Regions from separate parts of the Luteimonas sp. TWI382 genome, predicted to be linked through region 2. Evidence: predicted binding sites of a transcription regulator. Region 2 holds the regulator's gene; the other holds the start of a gene.
What was found. The regulator FliA, encoded in region 2, starts transcription of late flagellar genes. The targets are predictions, from matches to a motif close to TAAAGTTTNNCNNNCNNNGGCCGATAA.
Positions count from the first base shown of each region.

Region 1: a site for FliA is predicted at 3,678-3,704, ahead of ABE505_RS13250 (CheR family methyltransferase). Genes of this name have one in related genera too.

Region 1 covers NZ_JBDJNS010000022.1:53,413-60,713, reverse strand. Annotated here, with positions in the region: gene ABE505_RS13270 (flagellar regulator YcgR PilZN domain-containing protein) at 1-107, shown strand, start outside; gene ABE505_RS13265 (chemotaxis protein CheW) at 201-668, shown strand; gene ABE505_RS13260 (hypothetical protein) at 783-1,169, shown strand; gene ABE505_RS13255 (methyl-accepting chemotaxis protein) at 1,239-3,602, shown strand; gene ABE505_RS13250 (CheR family methyltransferase) at 3,737-4,606, shown strand; gene cheD (chemoreceptor glutamine deamidase CheD) at 4,609-5,196, shown strand; gene ABE505_RS13240 (chemotaxis response regulator protein-glutamate methylesterase) at 5,196-6,272, shown strand; gene ABE505_RS13235 (DUF1684 domain-containing protein) at 6,378-7,301, opposite strand, start outside.
Region 2 covers NZ_JBDJNS010000006.1:3,977-11,277, reverse strand. Annotated here, with positions in the region: gene flhB (flagellar biosynthesis protein FlhB) at 1-139, shown strand, start outside; gene flhA (flagellar biosynthesis protein FlhA) at 148-2,217, shown strand; gene flhF (flagellar biosynthesis protein FlhF) at 2,388-3,923, shown strand; gene ABE505_RS05600 (MinD/ParA family protein) at 3,910-4,761, shown strand; gene ABE505_RS05595 (RNA polymerase sigma factor FliA) at 4,758-5,513, shown strand; gene cheY (chemotaxis response regulator CheY) at 5,536-5,928, shown strand; gene ABE505_RS05585 (protein phosphatase CheZ) at 5,925-6,542, shown strand; gene ABE505_RS05580 (chemotaxis protein CheA) at 6,546-7,301, shown strand, end outside.

The DNA.
Region 1 (7,301 bases), on a different contig from region 2:
CCGGCTGCCGCTTCGTGGCGCTGGCGCCGGTCGCGCAGCGGCGGATCCTCCACTACATCTTCCAGATCGAGCGCCAGCGCAATGCCCGGCTGCGCCGCGCGGTGTAGGCCCGGCGCCCTAAAGTTGCCCGCCGCGCGGCCGATGTCGCACGGGACACCCGAACACGCGCGCGAGCGCGGCATGCCTGCAGGAGCGCACCGATGAGCAGTCCCGACCCCCAGAACGCCGGCGAGTACCTCACCTTCACCCTGGGCGAGGAGCACTACGGCGTCGACATCCTCAAGGTACAGGAAATCCGCGGCTACGACGCGGTCACCCGCCTGCCCGATGCCCCGGACTACATCAAGGGGGTGATCAACCTGCGCGGCACGATCGTGCCGGTGATCGACCTGCGCCTGAAGCTGCGCCTGGCGCAGGCGCGCTATGACAGCTTCACGGTGATGATCGTGCTCAATGTCGACGACCGCGTCGTGGGCATCGTCGTCGACGGCGTGTCGGACGTGGTGCCGCTGTCGGCCGAGCAGATCCGGCCCACGCCCGAGTTTGGCGCGGCGATCGACACCCGTTGCATCTCCGGCATCGGCACCTTCGACGACCGCATGCTGATCCTGCTCGACATCGAAACCCTGCTCGACAGCGCCGAACTGGCGGTCCCGCAGGCAGCGTGATCCGGATTTGCGACGTTCATCACACAGCTTTCACTCAAGGCCCGGCCGTACGCGGCCGATAGAGGCGGGCACGGGCGCATTCGCGCCTGCCGTCCATCGATCAAGGAGCAGACCATGACCATCCACTGCAAGACGTCTTCCCTGCTGGCCGCGTTGCTGCTGGCCGGTGGCGCCTCGACCGCCTTCGCCCAGGAGGCCATCCGTCCCGAGCAGGCCGTGCGCTTCGTCGGCAAGAGCGGCATGGTTTGCGGCAAGGTCGAGAAGACCCGCTTCGCCGAGAACACCGAGGGCCAGCCGACGTTTCTGTACATGGGCGGCGCGTTCCCGCGCCACACCTTCTCGGCACGTATTCCCAGCGATCAGCGCGACCGCTTCCGTCCCTCGCCCGAGGAACTGGAAGGGCGCGATGTCTGCGTCATGGGCACCATCCAGCGCGACGCCAGCCGCGCCGAAATCGCCGTCAGTTCGCCCAGCGACATCAAGCTCGCCACCATCAAATAAGCCCCGCGCCCGGATCGCAGACCGCATCCGGGCCGTTTTTCCATCCGGCCGCCTACGGGGGATTGCCGCATGCACTGGTTCTCGAATCTCAAGCTCGCACCGAAACTGATGCTGGCATTCGGCGTCGTCCTGGTCCTGATGATCGCCCAGGGCGCGGGCGGCTTCGTCGGCCTGCGCGCACTCAACAGCGTCACCGACCACCTGGCCGACAACACGCTGCCGACGCTGACCACGGTCGGCGAAACGCGCGCCCTGCTCGGCGAGTACCGCGCGGCCTCGTACCTGGGCCTGGTGCGCGCCAGCGAGCAGGTCAAGCGCGATGCCCGCGAACGCACCGCGGCAATGGAAAAGCAGATCGAGGCGAACATGGCGTCGTACGCGCCGCTGATCGTCTCTCCGGAAGAGCGCAAGCTCTACGACGGCTTCGTGACTGCCTGGACCGACGCCAAGGCCTCGTACCACGAGGTCAACGAGCTGATCGAACTCGACCTGCCCGACGACGCCACCGACACCTTCATCGGCCGCACCCGCGATCTGCACATGGCCGCCGGCAACGCGCTGCAGGCGCTGCAGAGCGAGGCCGACCGCCAGGCCACCGAGGCCCGCGAGGAGGCCCAGGCGGTGCAGGCCGGCTCGAGCATCCTGATGGCGGTCATGCTGCTGGCCGGGATCACCGGCGGCATGGTCATCGCCTGGCTGATGGCGCGCAATCTCACCGCTGCCACCCGCTCAGCGGTCGGGTTCGCCAACGACGTGGCCAGCGGCAAGCTCGACACCCGCATCGACGCCAGCCGCCGTGACGAGATCGGCGACCTGCTCAAGGCCATGCAGCGCATGCAGCACGACTTGCGCGAGCGGATCGAGCGCGACCAGAAGATCGCCAACGAGAACCTGCGCATCCGCACCGCCCTCGACAGCGCCTCGACCGGGATGATCGTCACCGACGAGAAGTTCGACATCCTCTATGTCAATCCCGCGCTGCAGACGGTGATGGGCGACAACGCCGAGGCCATCGCCGCCGAGCTGCCGCACTTCGATCCGGCCAAGCCGCTGATCGGCGCCTCGCTGGCGACGTTCGAACTGGACGGCAAGCCGGACCAGCGGGTGCTCGCCAGTCTCAAGGAACAGGGCATCGCGCATCGCGAAATGCACTACCAGGACGCCTGCATCGCGCAGATCATCTCGCCGATCCGCGACGAGCAAGGCCGCGACATCGGTCTGATCGCCGAGTGGCGCGATCGCACCGGAGAAGTCCGGGTCGAGGCCGAAGTCGCGCGCATCGTGTCCGCAGCCGCGGCCGGCGATCTCGACCATCGCGTCGCGCTGGAGGGCAAGCACGGCTTCATCCTGCAGCTGGCGCAACAGCTCAACAGTCTGCTCGACGCCAACGCGGTCAGCCTGGCGCAGGTCTCGCATGTGCTCAATGCGCTCGCTTCGGGCGACCTGACCGCGCGCATGGACGGCGATTTCCACGGCGTGTTCGCCCGCATGCGCGACGACGCCAATGCCACCGTCGCCCAGCTCACCGCGATCGTCGCCCGCATCCAGGACGCCTCGGCCGCGATCGGCACCGCTTCGACCGAGATCGCCTCGGGCAACGACGACCTCTCGCGCCGCACCGAGCAGCAGGCGGCCAATCTGGAAGAAACCGCCGCTTCGATGGAGGAACTCACCTCCACCGTGCGCCAGAACGCCGACCACGCCCGCCAGGCCAACCAGCTCGCCCAGGGCGCGGCCACTGTCGCCTCTCAGGGCGGCGAAGTCGTCGGCCAGGTCGTTTCCACGATGGCCGACATCGAGGCTTCGTCGCGCAAGATCGCCGACATCATCTCGGTCATCGACGGCATCGCGTTCCAGACCAACATCCTCGCGCTCAACGCCGCCGTCGAGGCCGCGCGTGCCGGCGAACAGGGCCGCGGTTTCGCAGTCGTCGCCTCGGAGGTCCGCACCCTCGCCCAGCGCAGCGCCAATGCCGCCAAGGAGATCAAGGGCCTGATCGACGACTCCACCGGCAAGGTCGCCAGCGGCGCCGCGCTCGCGGGCCAGGCCGGTCGGACCATGGCCGAGATGGTCGCATCCGTGCAGCGCGTGACCGACATCATGGCCGAGATCTCCGCCGCCTCGCAGGAACAGGCCGCCGGCATCGAGCAGGTCAACCAGACCATCGTGCAGATGGACGAGACCACCCAGCAGAACGCCGCGCTGGTCGAGGAAGCCTCGGCCGCCGCGCGTGCCATGGAGGAGCAGGCGACAGGCCTGGCCGACGCGATCTCGATGCTGCGGATCGAAGGACAGGCCGTGGCCGCACCCGCGGTGCAGGCGACGCGGTCCTCCCCGCCGTCGCCCCGCAAGCCGGCACCGGCCGCGCCGCGTCCGGCGACACGCGCCCCCGCCGCGCCCGCCCTGGCCGAGGCCGACTGGGCGGAGTTCTGATCGACGCCGCCGACACGTGACACGCACAAGGCCCGGCCCTGCGCCGGGCCTCGTGCGTGGTGGCACCGATCGCGATCAACTTCGTCGGCGCTGCGCCGATAACCCCATCGAGTCTTTCTGACGCGCCAGTCGCCATGAGTGCCGCTTCCCTGCCCCATCCTCCAGGCGATGCACGCCAGTTCGTGTTCGCCGACCGCGATTTCCGCCGCGTGTGCCAGCTGATCCACGACCGTGCGGGGATCGCGCTGGTCGCCAGCAAGCGCGACATGGTCTACGGCCGACTGTCGCGGCGGCTGCGTGCGCTCGGACTCGACGACTTCGGCGATTACCTGGCGCTGCTGGAAGGCGATCCCGACGGCGAGGAATGGCAGGCGTTCACCAACGCGCTGACCACCAATCTGACCGCGTTCTTCCGCGAACCGCATCATTTCGAGACCCTGGGCACCCAACTGCAACGGGCCGGATCGGGCCGCAAGCCGCTGGTGCTGTGGTCGTGCGCGGCCTCGACCGGCGAAGAGCCGTACTCGATGGCCATCACCGCCTGCGAGGCCTTCGACACGCTGCAGCCGCCGGTGCGCATTGTGGCGACCGATATCGACACCCAGGTCCTGGCGACCGCGCGCCAGGGCGTCTATCCGATCGAACGCGTCGCCGCGCTCGACGCGGACCTGCGGCGCCGCTTCTTCCAGCGCGGCACCGGGCCCAACGCCGGCAAGTGCCGGGTGCATCCGGCACTGCAGGCGCTGATCGAGTTCCGCCCGCTGAACCTGCTGGCCGGCCGCTACGATGTCGGCGGCCCGTTCGATGCGATCTTCTGCCGCAATGTGATGATCTACTTCGACAAGCCGACCCAGCGCGCCATCCTGTCGCGGCTGGTCACGCATATGGACGCCGAGAGCCTGCTCTATACCGGGCATTCGGAGAACTACCTGCACGCCGCCGACCTGATCCAGCCCTGCGGCCGCACGCTGTACCGGCGCCACTTCGCGGCAACCGCCCCGTGAGCATGCCGCCCAGCGATGCGGTGATGCGCTACCGGGACCCGCAGTTCCAGGTGCCGGCGGCCAAGCTGCTGCCCACCCAATACCTGGTGGTGGACGACGGCACGGCGCTGGTCACCGTGCTCGGCTCGTGCGTGGCCGCGTGCATCCGCGACCCGCTGCTGCACCTGGGCGGCATGAACCACTTCCTGCTGCCCGATGGTGGCAATGGTGACGGGGCGCCGGCGCGCTACGGCAGCTATGCGATGGAGGTGCTGATCAACGAGCTGCTCAAGCGCGGCGCCAGCCGCCGTCGCCTCGAGGCCAAGGTGTTCGGCGGCGCCAACGTGCTCAAGGGCTTCACCAACAACCCGGTGGGCACCCGCAACGCCGAGTTCGTGCGCGGCTACCTGGACGCGGAGCACATCCCGGTAGTGGCCGAGGACCTGCAGGGCATCCATCCGCGCAAGGTGTGGTTCTTCCCGCAGACCGGCAAGGTGATGGTCTACCGCCTGCCGCACGCGCACGGCGCCGAAGTGGCGGCCACCGAATCGGCCGTCCGTGCCCGCCTGGCGCGCGCGCCGGTCGCCGGCGATGTGGAGCTGTTCGAATGATGCCGGTCCGCGTGCTCATCGTCGACGACTCGGCGGTCGTACGCCAGTTGCTGACCGAGGTGCTGTCGTCCGATCCGCAGATCGAAGTCGTGGGCAGCGCGGCCGACCCGCTGCTGGCTCGCGAGAAGATCAAGCGCCTGCATCCCGATGTGCTGACGCTCGATGTCGAGATGCCGCGCATGGACGGCTTGGTGTTCCTCGACAATCTGATGCGCTTGCGACCGATGCCGGTGGTGATGGTGTCCTCGCTGACCGAACGCGGCGCCGACATCACCTTGCAGGCGCTGGCACTGGGCGCGGTGGACTTCGTCGCCAAGCCGCGGCTCAACGTTGCACACGGGCTGGAGGCCTACGCCCAGGAGATCACCGCGAAGGTCAAGGCGGCTGCGCGCGCCCAGGTCCGCACCGCGCCGCGTCCGGTATCGCGTGCGGCGGTCGGTCCCGCCGCACCGGCCGAGCCCACCGCCACGCCGGTCGCGCTGCGCTACCGCACGACCGACCGACTGATCGCGATCGGCGCGTCCGCTGGCGGCACCGAGGCGATCCGGGTCGTGCTCGAGGCGATGCCGCCCGATGCGCCGGCGATCGTGCTGACCCAGCACATTCCTGCCAGCTTCAGTGCGCCATTCGCCGAGCGCCTGGACCGCCATTGCGCAATGCTGGTGCGCGAGGCGCGCGACGGTGAGACGATCCTGCCCGGGCATGTCTACCTGCCGCCGGGCGACCACCACCTGCGGGTGCTGCGCGATGGCGCCCGCTGGCGCTGCCGGCTCGACCCCGGCCCGCCGGTCAACCGACACCGGCCCGCGGTCGACGTGCTGTTCCGCTCGGTCGCGCAGGCCGCGGGCGCCAATGCGGTTGCGGCGATCCTCACCGGCATGGGCGATGATGGCGCCCGCGGGCTGCTCGAACTGCGTGAAGCCGGTGCTGCGACGCTGGTGCAGGACGAAGCCAGCAGCGTCGTCTGGGGCATGCCGGGCGCTGCCTGGAAGCTGGGCGCCGCGCAGGAATGCCTGCCCCTGGACCGCATCGCCCAGCGCCTGCTCGCATTGACCCGGCACGAGACGGTCGACTGACACCGCCGGCACCGCAGCGCTCGCCCTGCGGGCATGACGACCGGCCCCACGCCGCAATGCGCCCAAGATCGCTGCGCGCCCCCCCGGCGCGGGATCAACGCCGGCTCAATGCGGCGCGCCGGCATAGGCCTTTTCGCCGGCCAGCACCGCCAGCCGGACCATCTGGCCGTTGGCATCGCGCTGCGCGAGGCGATTGCCCGGCGGCGGCAAGGGACAGGTGGCGTAGGCGGTGTACGCGCACGGCGGGTTGTAGGCGCGGTTGAAGTCGACGACGACGGTCGCATCGTCGGCGACGGGGCCGGTCTGCAGATAGCGGCCGACCGCGTAGGTGTCCCGCCCACTGGTCCGATCCTGGAAGTTGAGACTCAGGCCCTGCTGTGGATCGCCCAGCGCCTCCAGCCGCCAACGGTGTCCATCCTTGTCGAATTCCACATAGCCCGGATTGGGCGTGTCGTGGATGTCGCCGATGATGTTGGCGATCGGCAGGGTCGTGCCCGGCGGGTGGGCCACGAACCGGGCCTGCACCCGCCAGGCCGGATCGGGCTCGAAGAAGTCCAGACCGGCGAACTGCCGGCGCGCCGGCGCATCGGCGTGCCGCACCCGCAGGCCGAGCCGATCGCCGCGGCGGATCAACGAAATCCGGCCCTTGCCCTCGTCGTATCCCAGCTGGGTCCCGCCGTCCCGGCCTTCAGGCTGCAGCGCCACCTCGCCCTGCAGGGGGCGGCCATCGACGGTGACCATCGCGTCCTGGTCAGCGGTGAAGTAGATGCCATCGGCCCGCCGCTCCAGTTCGCCCAGGTGCGGCGGAGCGATGGCCAGGCGGATGTCGTCCTGCGCGCCGCCGCCGACACGCTGTCTGTCGGCCTCGACCCAATGCAGGCCGATGAGGCGCGTCCAGCCATCGGGCTTGTTCAACGCATCGGCGCGCTCGCGCACCCACGCCGCATGCGCCTGGCGAAACTCGGGCGCGGTGTCCACCGAGGCGATCGGCGCCATGCCAGGATCGTCCGGGCGGTCGCAGGCGACGAG
Region 2 (7,301 bases):
CGTGAAGCTCTACGCCGCCGTCGCCCAGGTGCTGTCCTACGTGTATCAGCTGCGCAACTGGACGCCGGGCCAGCCCTATCCCGAGCTGTCGGCGGTGGAGGTCGATGAGGCCGCGTCCGGCGACGGAGCCCGGCCGTGAGCGCGGTGATGCAGTCCGGTCCCAAGCGTCTGTTCGACATGCTGCGTCACGGGCTGGGCGCGCCGCTGCTGGTGCTGGCATTGCTGGCGATGGTGGTGGTGCCGTTGCCGCCGTTCGCGCTCGACGTGCTCTTCAGCTTCAACATCGCGATCTCGTTGGTCGTGCTGCTGGCGGTCGTCTACGTCCAGCGCCCGCTGGACTTCAGCATCTTCCCGATCGTGCTGTTGATGACCACGATGCTGCGCCTGGCATTGAACGTGGCCTCCACGCGCGTGATCCTGCTGCACGGCCAGAACGGCCCGGGGGCGGCCGGCAACGTGATCGAATCGTTCGGCGAGTTCGTCGTCGGCGGCAACTTCGCGGTCGGCATCGTCGCGTTCGCGATCCTGACGATCATCAACTTCATGGTCATCACCAAGGGGGCGGGCCGGGTTTCGGAAGTCACCGCGCGCTTCATCCTCGATGCGATGCCCGGCAAGCAGATGGCGATCGACGCCGACCTCAATGCCGGCCTGCTGACGCGCGAGGACGCCAAGGCCCGGCGCGAAGAAGTCCGGCAAGAGGCCGACTTCTACGGCGCAATGGACGGCGCCAGCAAGTTCATCCGCGGCGATGCGATCGCCGGCATCCTGATTCTGTTCGTGACGATCATCGGCGGCCTGGCGATCGGCATGCTCCAGCACGGCATGCCGTTCGGCGATGCGGCGGCGACCTACACCCTGCTGTCGATCGGCGACGGCCTGGTATCGCAGTTGCCGTCGCTGCTGGTGTCCTCGGCGGTCGCGCTGCTGGTCACCCGCGCCTCGCGTGCGCAGGACATGGGCGGCGCGGTGACCGGCCAGGTGTTCGGCCAGTACCGGGCGCTGGCGATCGCGGCGGTCATTCTGCTGGTGGTCGGGTTGGTGCCGGGCATGCCCAACCTCGCTTTCCTGACCCTGGCTGCGCTGGTCGGCTATGGCGCCTGGACGATGCGCAAGCGCAGCCTGGCGGCCGAGCGTGCTGCGGCGGCGCCGGACGCCGCGCTGCCCGCGCCCGAACAGGCCGCCAATGCCGAGCTGGGCTGGGACGACCTGCGCCCGGTCGATCCGCTCGGCCTGGAAGTCGGTTATCGCCTCATCCCGCTGGTCGACAAGGCCCAGGGCGGCGAACTGATGGCGCGGATCAAGGCCGTGCGTCGCAAGCTCACGCAGGACATCGGCTTTCTGATTCCGCCGGTGCACATCCGCGACAACCTCGAACTGTCGCCCACCGCCTATCGGCTGCTGGTCCACGGCGTGCCGGTGGCGACCGCCGAGGTGCATCCCGACCGCCTGCTGGCGCTCGACCCGGGCGGCGCGCTGCAACCGATCGAGGGCATTCCGGGCAAGGACCCGGCGTTCGGGCTCGACGCGCTGTGGATCCTGCCGATCCAGCGCGCCCAGGCCGAGGCCTCGGGCTACACCGTGGTCGATCCAGCGACCGTGGTCGCGACCCACCTTTCGCATCTGGTCCGCGAACAGGCGCCCGAATTGCTCGGGCACGAGGAAGTCCAGCAGTTGCTGGCCACCCTGGCGCGCAGCGCACCCAAGCTCGCCGAGGACCTCACGCCCAAGGCGCTGCCGCTGGCGGTGGTGGTCCGGGTGCTGCAGAACCTGCTCGTCGAGCGCATCCCGGTGCGGCAGTTGCGCCGCATCGCCGAGGCGCTGGTCGAGCACGCCGCGCACACCCAGGACCCCGGCCAGCTGACGGCCGCGGTCCGCAACGCGCTGGGCCGCTTCATCGTCCAGGAGATCGCCGGCCCGGCGCCCGAGTTGCCGGTCTACACGCTGGCACCGGCGCTGGAACGCGTCTTGCAGGATTCCGCGCAAGGGACCGGGGCCGCGCTGGAGCCGGGCCTGGCCGAACGCCTGCAGCAGAGCCTGGCCGACTGCGCCGGCCAGCAGGAGGCCAGGAACGAGCCGGCGGTGGTGCTGGTCCCCGGGCAGGTCCGCGCCGCGCTCGCGCGCCTGGTCCGGCACAGCGTCCCGACCCTGTCGGTGCTGGCCTACACCGAAGTCCCCGAAGACAAGCGGCTCAAGTTGCTGGGGACGATCAGTTGAAGCGCGGGACTTGGTTGTAGGGACTGGGGCATCGTCAACGCGGTGCCCCGCCACGGAGAACGCACGATGCACACACGACAGCCCAGCGCCCCCCAAGGCCGCCCCGAGCGAAGCGATCCCTTCGCCTGCGCCAGGCCGCACGCCCCCTTCTCCATTTCCGGCCCCCGCCCATGAACATCCGCCGTTTCGTCGCCGCCGACATGCGCAGCGCCTTGCAGATGGTGCGGGCCGCGCACGGACCCGACGCCGTGATCCTGTCCAATCGCCGCACCGACGAGGGTGTGGAGATCGTGGCGGCCAGCAACTACGACGAGAGTGTGGTCCAGCGCGCCCTCGATGAGGCGCAGCGGCGCGATGCACCGACGGCTCCGCCGCCGACCGAGCCGCCGCAACCGCAGGCGGCCCAGACCCGGAACGACTCGCCCGCCGAACGCTGGCTGCGTGCGCTGGCGCCGAGCGAGGCGGCGGCATCGCCGCAGGCGGTGCCCAGCACGCCCCCTGCCGCCCCACCCTCCGCGCCGATTGCCGAGGCCTTGCAGGCCGAGGTCGCGGACGCCGGCGCCGGATTTCCGTCGTTTGCCGAACTGCTCGGACGCCGTCGAGTGCCCGCAACGAGAGTGGACGCAGAAGACGACGGGATTCCGTCGCAGCCCCCCGTTATGCCGACCGCGCCCTCGCCGGAGGCGGCCGTGCCCCTCGCACACACCGCGATGCCGAGCACCCCGCCGCCCGCACTTGTCGCCGTGCCCGCACCGCCGGCGCCGGCCAGCGACGGCGAGCTGGCGCAGATGCGCGAAGAACTGGTGCAGATGCGACAGATGATCGAGCGCGAGATGGCGCGCCTGACCGACGAGCGCCTGCGCGGGTCCCCGGCCCGCGGCCAGGTCATGGAGCTGATGGACGACTACGGCTTCGATGCCGGCATCACCCGCGACATCGCCCTCCAGGTGCCGGCCGACACCCCGGCCCACCGCGTCCGTGGTCTGATGCTGGCCCTGCTGTCCAAGCGCCTGCCGATCTGTCCGATCGACCCGCTGGAGGAGGCTGGCGTCATCGCACTGGTCGGCCCGACCGGCGCCGGCAAGACCACGACCATCGCCAAGCTCGCCGCGCGCTACGTCGCCCGCCACCAGGCCCGCGATGTCGCACTGGTGACCACCGACACGGTGCGGGTGGGCGGCCGCGAACAGCTGCACAGCTATGGCCGGCAGCTCGGCATCGCGGTCCACGAAGCCGACAGCGAGACCGACCTGGTCCAGCTGCTGCAGCGCCTGCGCGACTACCGCCTGGTGCTGGTCGACACCGCCGGGTTGAGCCAACGCGACCGCGCCCTGGCCGGCCAGCTGCACTGGCTGCGCGCCGCCCGCCAGATCCGCACCCTGCTGGTGCTGCCGGCCAATACCCATTTCGCCGACCTCGACGAGGTCGTCCGCCGCTTCGAGGGCGCCCGCCCGCAGGGCGCGGTGCTGACCAAGCTCGACGAGACCGGGCGCCTGGGCAGCGTGCTGTCGGTCGCCGTCGACCACGCCCTGCCGCTGACCTGGATCGCCGACGGCCAGCGCATTCCCGACGATCTGCATCGCGCCAATGCCGCCCATCTCGCATTGCGGCTTGAAGATCTCCGCCGCGATGCCGATAAGCCGATTGTCCCCACGCACGATCTCCACGACCCCGACGCCCAGAAGCCCCACCATGCCGTCGCCTGACCTGCCCGCTCCTGCCCCGTTTGCGCCCGTCCGCACCCTCGCCGTCACCGGCGGCAAGGGCGGCGTGGGCAAGACCAACGTGTCGGCCAATCTCGCCATTGCACTGGCCGGCATGGGCCAGCGCACGATGCTGCTCGACGCCGACCTGGGCCTGGCCAATCTCGATGTGCTGCTGGGTCTGTCGCCCCGCTTCACGCTGGCCGATCTCGTCGCCGGGCGCTGCACGCTCGACGAGGCGATCATCGAGGGCCCGGCGGGCGTGCTGATCGTGCCCGCCGCCTCCGGCCGCCGGCACATGGCCGAACTGCGCCCGATCGAGCACGCCGGGCTGGTCAACGTCTTCAATGACCTGCAGCGCGAGCTCGATGTGCTGGTGATCGATACCGCTGCCGGCATTACCGACTCGGTGCTGACCTTCTGCCAGGCCGCGCAGGATGCGGTGGTCGTGGTCTGCGACGAACCGGCCTCGCTCACCGACGCCTATGCGCTGATCAAGGTGCTCGCGCGCGAGCGCGGCCTGGACCGGGTCCAGGTCGTGGCCAACATGGTGCGCAGCCCGCAGGAAGGCCGCGCGCTGTACGACAAGCTGGTGCGCGTGTGCGAGCGGTTCATCGGCGACGTCTCGCTGAACTACCTGGGCGCGGTGCCGCAATGCGAATGGCTGCGCGCCGCAGTCCAGCGCCAGCAGGCGGTGGTGCGCGCCTACCCGGGCAGCCCGTCGTCGCAGGCGCTGGTGGACATCGCACGTCGCGTCGCGCGCTGGCAGGCGCCGACCGCGCCGCGCGGCCACGTCGAGTTCTTCGTCGATCGCCTGCTGCGCCAGGGAGCGGCGGCATGAACGCCGCTGCCCGCCAGTACCAGGCCGTCCAGCGCACCAGCGCACCGGACCCGGTCGTGGTGCACGCCGAACTGGTCCGCCGCATCGCCCATCACATCGCCGCCCGGCTGCCCGCCAGCGTGGAGATCGACGATCTGATCCAGGCCGGCATGATCGGACTGCTCGAGGCCTCGCGCAGCTACGACGCCGAACAGGGCGCCTCGTTCGAGACCTATGCCTCGATCCGCATCCGCGGTGCGATGATCGACGAGATCCGCCGCGGCGATTGGGTGCCCCGCTCGGTCCATCGCCGCGCCCGCGAGGCCGCTGCCGCGATCCGCGAGATCGAGCAGGCCAGCGGCCGCGCTGCCAGCGCGCAGGAGGTGGCGGCCAAGCTGCAGATGCCGCTCGCCGACTACCAACGCCTGCTCGAAGATGCCGCCCGCGGCCAGGTGCTGAGCCTGGACTCGCACGTCGAGGACCACGGTGAGGTCGAGCCGGCCAACCGCGACGGCGGACCGACGCCGCAGGAGCAACTGGTGCGCAGCGAGTTCGGCCGGGAACTGGCCGCGGCGATCAAACTGTTGCCCGAGCGCGAGCAACTGGTGCTGTCGCTGTACTACGAACAGGAACTCAACCTCAAGGAAATCGGCGCGGTGCTGGGCGTGAGCGAATCGCGCGTGTGCCAGATCCACGGCCAGGCCGTGGTGCGCCTGCGCGGCCGCCTGTCCGCCTTCGAACTTGCAGATACCGGCATCGGCAACGCCGACTGATGCCCCTCCCGTGGAGCCCGCTTTGAACAAGAACATCCGTATCCTCGTGGTCGACGACTTCTCGACGATGCGCCGCATCGTCAAGAACCTGTTGTCGGACCTGGGCTTCAACAACACCGTCGAAGCCGAGGACGGCAACAGCGCGATGGCCGTGCTGCGCCAGGATGCGGTCGACCTGGTCATCACCGACTGGAACATGCCCGGCATGACCGGCATCGAATTGCTGCGCACGATCCGCGCCGACCCCAAGTTCCGCGCATTGCCGGTGATGATGGTCACCGCCGAGGCCAAGCGCGAGCAGATCATCGAGGCCGCGCAGAGCGGCGTGAACGGCTACATCATCAAGCCGTTCACCGCGCAGACGCTGTCGGAGAAGCTGGGCAAGATCTTCGAGCGCCTGGGGAGCGCGGCGTGACCGCGACCGCCGCGGCGACCACCGACCGCAGCCAGCTCGCCGGGCTGCTGCACGACGCACTCGAAGCGCTCGAACGCGGCGACGAGGCCGGCTGGCGCCGCCAGGTCGACGCGCTCGCCGCCGCCCGCGCACGCACCCTGGTCGACGGCCTGGGGCGGTTGGCGCGCGAACTGGCGCAGGCGCTCGACACCCTACCGGCCGCGCCCGCGCAGGGAGGGCTGGATGATGCCTGCGCTCGTCTCGACCACGTGGTGACGATGACCGAGCAGGCCACGCACCGCACGCTCGATTTGATCGACGACAGCCGCGCGCACGTCGCCCAGTTGCGCGCCGGCACGCTCGACGCTGCGCAGACCGCGACCATCGACGCGCTGCGCGAGAACCTGCGTGAGATGGCATTGGCGCAAAGCCACCAGGACCTGGGCGGGCAGATCATTCGGCGCGTGGCCGGCATCGTACGCGGTGTGCACGAGGGCTTGGGCGCACTTGGGCTGCCGCCCGCCGACGGCGAGCAGGACCGCCTGCGAGCCGCCGGCCCGGCGGTCGCTGGGCTCGACAGCGGCACCGTCGGCCAGGACGACGCCGACGACCTGCTCTCGCGCCTGGGACTGTGAGCGATGCAGTTCTCGCCCGACATCGCCGCCGATTTCGTGCTCGAAGCGCGCGAGCTGCTCGTCGATCTGGGCGGGCAACTGGTCGAGCTGGAGCAGACGCCTGACGACCGCGAACAGCTCAACGCGGTCTTCCGGGCCTTCCACACCCTCAAGGGCGGCGCCGGCTTCCTCGGTGCGACCGCGCTGGTGGAGCTGTGCCATGCCGCGGAGGAAACGCTGGGTGCCGCACGCTCGGGCGCAGCGACCCTGCTGCCGCGGCACTTCGACGCCGCGCAGCAGTCGCTCGACTGGCTGCAGGCGATGGTGGATGCGGTCGAGAGCGGCGACGACGTGCCGCACGCGCCGCCCGAGCTGATCGCCGGTTTCGCGCTCGACACCGCCGCACCCGCGGCGCCCGCCCCGGCCGCCCGCGTGGCCCCGACCGCCGCCGCGCCGGCCACGGCGGGCAGCGGGATGATCGACGACGACGAGTTCGAGGCGCTGCTCGACCAGTTGCACGGCAGCGCCGCGCCTGGCGCATCGGCGTCCGCACCCGCGCCAGGCCCGAACGACCCGATCGACGACGCTGAGTTCGAAGCGCTGCTCGATCAGTTGCACGGCAAGGCCGCCCCGGGCGCTGCGCCGGTCGCCGCCGCACCGGCCGCGGGCGGCGACATCATCGACGACGACGAATTCGAAGCGCTGCTCGACCAGTTGCATGGCGCGCACGCGCCCGGTGCGGCGCCAGCCCCCGCAGCCGCCGCGGTGGCGGCACCGCCC